2 regions of the Limosilactobacillus allomucosae genome follow, and region 1 is predicted to be linked to the other one. Evidence: riboswitches for the same ligand, from Rfam matches in the RefSeq annotation. Region 1 holds a riboswitch; the other holds the start of a gene.
The links. Region 1 has a riboswitch for thiamine pyrophosphate ahead of ABC765_RS10520 (ECF transporter S component). Riboswitches for the same ligand answer to the same signal wherever they lie in the genome.
Positions count from the first base shown of each region.

Region 2: another riboswitch for thiamine pyrophosphate. It lies ahead of thiM (hydroxyethylthiazole kinase); the one in region 1 lies ahead of ABC765_RS10520 (ECF transporter S component).

Region 1 is NZ_CP154878.1:2,247,734-2,250,944, reverse strand. Features, by position in the region: gene ABC765_RS10530 (energy-coupling factor transporter transmembrane component T) at 1-5, opposite strand, end outside; gene ABC765_RS10525 (ABC transporter ATP-binding protein) at 6-1,391, opposite strand; gene ABC765_RS10520 (ECF transporter S component) at 1,391-1,969, opposite strand; TPP riboswitch at 2,059-2,148, opposite strand; gene hemH (ferrochelatase) at 2,409-3,211, shown strand, end outside.
Region 2 is NZ_CP154878.1:1,334,739-1,337,949, forward strand. Features, by position in the region: gene ABC765_RS06330 (APC family permease) at 1-809, opposite strand, end outside; TPP riboswitch at 997-1,105, shown strand; gene thiM (hydroxyethylthiazole kinase) at 1,185-1,973, shown strand; gene thiD (bifunctional hydroxymethylpyrimidine kinase/phosphomethylpyrimidine kinase) at 1,976-2,773, shown strand; gene thiE (thiamine phosphate synthase) at 2,783-3,211, shown strand, end outside.

The sequences.
Region 1 (3,211 bases):
TTCATTTAAAATTCCTCCCGATAGCTGAGCTGACAGTCTGCCAGTTTTACGTGCCGATCAATCAGCTTTTCCAGGCCCTCCAGCTGGTGGCTGATAATGATCATTGTTTGCGGGTAGACTTTTTGGCTGGCCTTGATCAGATCAACGACATTATGCAGCGAATGAAGATCAAGGCCGCTAAAAGGCTCATCCAACAGCAGAACCGGCTGCCCCATCATCAGCATTAAAAGCAGCTGCAGCTTTTTTTGCTGACCGCCAGAAAGCGAGTAGACTACGCGCTCCTGCAATTCACTCAAACCAAGCAGCTTAAGTGCCGCGGTCAGGTGTTCCTCGTCAAAGTAGGGATTACGGCCTTTTTTAAGACTCAGCGCCAGCTCCTCTTTAACCGTTACGCTAAGAAACTGGTCGACGGCATGCTGGAAGACGTAGCCGACCTGTTGAGCGTAACGGCGCGGCTTGATTTTTTGACTGTCCTGACCGTTATAGACGATCGTTCCCTGATAAGCCGCCAAGTGCGTAATAGCCTTAAACAATGAGGACTTCCCGGTTCCTGTAGCACCAGTCAACAGTGTCGTCTGATTTTTAAAAAACGAAAAGTCATTTGCCAAGATCAGCTTTTGATCCCCGTGTTCAATCGTCAAGTTTTTGAGTGTTAAAATCGGCTGATCGCTGGCAGTCGGCAGTTTGACATGATGCACCGTGGCGGCCAGCTGATCGGCAGACTTAAGCAGCGCATCACTGGCAGCGGCGTCAAGCAACTCGGCTCGCTGATTTTCAAAGCGAATCACCTGTTTAGCCAAGCCGCGATAGCCATGCAGGTCATGATCAGCAACGATAATCGTTTTGTGATACTTTTGCTGCAATAAGGTCAGCTGCTGAATCAATAAAGTCCGATTATGGTTGTCGATGCTGGCAAATGGCTCGTCCAACAGCAGAATATCGGTATCCATCGCGACTAAAACGGCCAAGGCGGCCCGCTGCTGCTCGCCGCCTGACATCGTGGCCAGCTGACGATCGCGCAGGTGTTCAATGCCGCAGAATTTTAAGGCATGCTCAATGCGGGCAGGCATCTCGTTGGCAGGCAGCTGCAGGTTTTCCAAGGCAAATTCCAATTCATGCTGCGGCGTATCAAGCGCGAACTGCATACCGGGATCCTGAAACATCATCGCAACGGTTAAACCATTCGGCAGCTCGATGTTTTCTTGCAGAATCCGGCCGCCGTATTTAGGCAGCAGACCGGCTAAGAGGCGCATCAGCGTGGATTTGCCGCTGCCGGAAGCACCATAAAGAAGCGTCCAGGAATCAACCGGAATTTTCAGCGTAACGTCTTTTAACGTTGGGCGCTTTGGCGTATATGCAAAAGTCAGATTGTCAATTGCCAAATGATTCATTAGTCGTTAAATTCCTCGCGTTTCATGACGTGCGAGCGTTCCAGAAGCCGTTCGATCAGCATTACCAAAACGCCGCAGAAGAAGAACATTGAAAGCAGCCGGCCGCTAAAGTAGTAAACGTTTTTGAAGCCAAACTTGTTGTAGCCATTGCGGAACCAATCCCAAGCAAACGTTACGATTGTCGTGGTAATGGTTGTTGAAACGGCCCCCAGCCAGTCGTAGTGCTTGTAGCCGGTAAACGTAAAGCCCAGTTCGCTGGCAATCCCTTGAACGGCACCAGAAATCAGATTGGCTGCGCCCCATTGATCACCAATCAAGGCTTCACCAGCGGCGCCTAAAAACTCGCCAAGGAAAGGTGCACCAGGTTTTTTCAGCATAAATCCCGCCATCGGACCGGCCATGCACCAAAGTCCCATGGTTAGATCGTTACCCATCATTGGCAGCTTGAGCGGCGTAAAGACAATGGTCAGCGCGTTGTACATAAAAGCAGCTGCCCAGTAGATCACCCCAAAGATAATGCCGACCAGTGCCAGCAGGATGATGTCGCGCAGATGAAACTTGTTATTTTTTTTGGCCATGAAAGACCCTCCTAATGATTGAAATTTTCAATCACCTGTCCAAAAGAAAACCCACTATGGAAAAGATCCACAGTGGGGCTGATTACAACAGATTATTTACCGTATCTCCCTTCGCTGGAATTATCCAGAGCAGGTTCAATGGGTATTATCTCAGCCGTATGGCACCCCAGACATGAATGATTGATCGTTTTCATCTTACAAAATAACTTGGCATAGTGCAAGCCGGCAGAAATTTTATCGAAGTTTAATTTGAAATAAAAAAGGGGTTTAAGCAGATAAATTGATTTGAATCAAGCAGGGTTTTTAAATTCATTGAAATTCACTGATAATCATTTGATCAGCTTGAATACAATATATGGCGTTTGATCATAAAAATAGCTACTAGATGTCGTGCTAGAATGGTCTTATTGAATTACAAATAAGAGTAAGAGGCAAGATTATGAAGAAAAATCAAAAAGGCATCCTGCTGGTTAATCTTGGAACGCCAAGTGATCCCAGCGTTCCAGCAGTTACCAGATTTCTACGGCGGTTCTTAAGCGATCGGCGGGTCATTCATATGCCGCCATTGATCTGGCAGCCAATTCTAAACATGATGGTGCTGCCCAAACATGCTCCCAAGTCGGCCGCCAATTATGAGCAGCTGTGGTCATCAGAGATTGGTTCGCCTTTGCTGCATTATACCCAGCGCCAAGCCCAGCTGCTGCAAAAGCGACTGCCGGATTATACGGTTCGCTATGCCATGAGCTACAGTCAGCCGCTGATTGGTGCGGTCTTAAAAGAATTTGAGTTTCAAGGAATCACTGATTTAACGATTATTCCAATGTATCCGCAGTATTCAACTACGACCACGGCTTCGGTTCAAGATGATGTCGCTCGGTTTTACCAGGATCGCAAAATAGTTCCGGAAATTAGATTCGTCAGTGACTACAGCAGTTTTTGGCCTTATGTCAAAGCATTATCGAATAAACTGCAAAAAGCGGTTGCTAAAATGAATCCAGATGCAATCGTCTTTTCATATCATGGTATTCCGCTCAGTTATCAAAAGGCTGGGGATCCATACGCCCAACGCTGCCGGCAAACGACCATGGCGGTAATTGAACGTTTGGGGCTGCAGGTTCCCTGTTTTCAAGCCTATCAGTCGCGCTTTGGACCGGCAAAGTGGCTGACGCCGGCCACCAAAGATCTTTTGACTGCACTGCCTAAGCAAGGCTATCGCAAGGTACTGGTTATCGCGCCTAGTTT
Region 2 (3,211 bases), 910 kb from region 1:
TCGCCCAGCTTGCCAAACTGCTGACCAAACGCCCAAGCCAGCGGTGCGTCTGCGTTGTCGATTCGATTGCCAAGCATCCCGATTGCCACGCTCATGGTAACCATATAGATGACGGCAACGCTAATGACCACGCCAATCAAAAGCTTTGGCAGGTTCTTTTTGGAATTGTGAATGGACGATGCCTGTACCGGCAAAAAAGAAAATCCTGGAAACATAAAGAAGATCAGCATAAACGCATGATCAAAGTCATCAATCGAATTATGAACCGCAGCATTAAAGTTGCCCGGCTTGACGTAAAAAATCCCCAGCACGACAAACAATCCCAAAACTGCCAGCTTCAAGACCGTTGAAAAGTTATTGGCCCAAGTTGATGCCTTTTTACCCAGCAGCCGGATCGTCAATAAAATCAGAATCATTCCCAGTCCAGCCCAGCGATAGACCGTAATCTCGCTTAATCGCGGCAGCCATGGTCGCAGCCCGCGTAAAAAAGCCGCGATCTCGGTAGCAATAGCCGCGGCGCCCTGCAGCCAGGTAAACAGCCCGATCTCAAAGCCCCAAAATCGGCCAAACTCTTTGTAGGTATAATACCAGCCCGCGCCATTCCCCGAAAAGTGATGCGCCATCTCGGCATAACAATAGGCCATTGCCAAGACTGCCAATGCCGCCAGCAGAATCAAGGCCAGGCTCCAGTTGCCGGCATCCTGAAACAGCACGCCAGGCAATAAAAAGATGCCGGACCCGACCATGCTGTTGATCCCGAATAAAAACACCGAGGCAAAGCTGATTTTGCCCGCTTGATGATTTGGCATGTCCATCCCCCCTTTTTAATATAATTATAATAAATCTATCACTGAATTGACTGCTTGATAAGTTTTCAAAGATAAAATCGTATGGCTAACGACTTTATTGATTGAAATTGATCATCGCGTCCCATTGAATTAATTAAACCTTTCTAAATTTGAATTTTCTGCTATACTAAAAACTAAGTTGAATATTTTTCCGCACTAGGGGAGTCCATGTTCTGGACTGAGACGCGCGCAGTGACGCGTAAACTCTTTGAACCTGTTAAGTCGATGCTTGCGAAGGAAAGTGCTTCTTCTTTTTGAATTGGAATCAACCAGATCCGCGAGCGTTTTAACGAGTTCGCGGATTTTTTATTTCAGCCAATCAAAGGAGGAATTCAAATGAGTCTGATTGCACAGCTGCGCAAACAAAATCCGGTCGTCTTAACGGTTGCCAACATGGTTACGCCCGCTGATGTTGCCAATGGTTTAAACGTTTTAGGCGCTTCGCCAATCATGTCCAAGGCGCCCGAAGAAGCCGAAGACATGGTCAAGATTGCCCAGGCCGTTACGATTAATCTGGGAACCGTTGAAGCCGCACAAAGAGAAGAGATGCTGGCGGTTATGGATGCCGCGCAGTTTTTAGAGGTCCCAGCCGTTTTTGACCCGGTGGCCTGTGCCGGCAGCGCCTACCGTACTCAGGTCGCCAACGAGCTTTTGAGCAAGTATCACTTTGCCTGCATCCGCGGCAATGCCGGCGAGATTGCTGCGTTAGCCGGGATTGACTGGCAAAGCCACGGCATCGATGCGGGATCTGGTGATGGTGATCTGACCGCCATCGCGCAGAAATGTGCTCAAAAATACCAAACCGTTGTTGCAATGACTGGAGCCGTAGATATCATCACTGATGGTCAAAAAGTCATCAAGGTTCCGTTTGGCTCGCCGCTATTTGCCGTTCACGTGGGAACTGGCGACATGCTTTCCAGTATTATCGCGGCCTTTATCGGTTTGGGCGGCAGTGTCTTGGAAGCGGCCGCCACGGCTTGCAAGGTATTTGCCTTAGCCGGCCAGGCCGCGGCTAAAAAGACCCAGATGCCAAGCCGCTGGTATAACATGTTTTTGGACAATCTTTACCAAGCCGATGATCAATTGATTGCAGCCTGGCAAACCGAATTACAGAAAGAAGACTGAAGATGATCAATGAATTTCCACAAGCCCTTTCGATTGCTGGCTCTGATTCAGGTGGCGGCGCGGGCATGCAGGCAGATCTAAAAACCATGCAGATGCGGCATGTTTTTGCCACGACTGTTTTAGTGGCCATTACGGCACAAAACACGCTGGGGGTTCAAGACGCCATGCCGCTGCCAAAAAAAATCATTGATGAGCAGTTTGCCTCCTTAAACGCCGATTTAAAGATCCGGGCCTGCAAAACGGGCATGCTGGCTGACACTGAAACCGTTGAAACCGTCGTCGCCAATCTTAGACAATACGACTTTGGACCATTGATAGTTGATCCAGTCATGATTGCCAAAGGCGGCGCGCATCTGTTGACCGATGAGGCAATCAGCACGGTCAGGACCAAGCTGCTTCCCCTCGCCGATCTGGTAACGCCCAACCTGCCGGAAGCAGAGGCACTGGCTGAAATGACGATCAAGAACAACGCCGATATGAAAGAAGCTGGACAGCGGCTGCAGGCTTTAGGCGCCAAGAACGTCTTGGTTAAGGGCGGTCATTTTAATGATCAAAAACAGGCCAGTGACTTTGTATTGCTGGCTGATGGATCAAGTTTTTGGATGAGCTCGCCCCGGATCGACACCAAACGCACGCACGGTACTGGTGATACGATCTCTGCCTGCATTACTGCCGAGCTGGCTAAGGGCGTGTCGATGGAGAACGCGATTCGTATCGGCAAGGCATACGTGGAAGCCACGATTCGCGATGGCATCCAGGTTGGGCACGGGCACGGTCCTTTGAATCACTGGGCAGTCTAGGAGGTCCGTATGCAATTTAGAGAAGAAATGCTTCACTGCTATCTGGTTGGCGGCACCCAAGACGTCAATCATGATCCAAAACAGTTTCTAAATGACGTATCAATCGCAATGGACAGCGGCATTACCGCCTTTCAGTATCGCGAAAAAGGTACCAGCCAGCTCAACCAAGAACAGCGCGTGCAGCTGGGACTGAAGCTGCGCAGACTTGCCGATCAGCATCATATTCCGCTGATCGTTGATGATGACGTTGAATTGGCCCAGGCAATCAACGCTGACGGCATCCACGTTGGTCAAAAGGATCAGCGTGTCGAACAGGTCTTAGCCGCGGTTGGGGATACTATGTTTGTCGGCTATTCATGCAATCAGCCAGCACAGATCGAGCATGCTAATCAGCTGCCGGTGGCCTATGTTGGCAGTGGTCCGATTTTTCCAACCAAC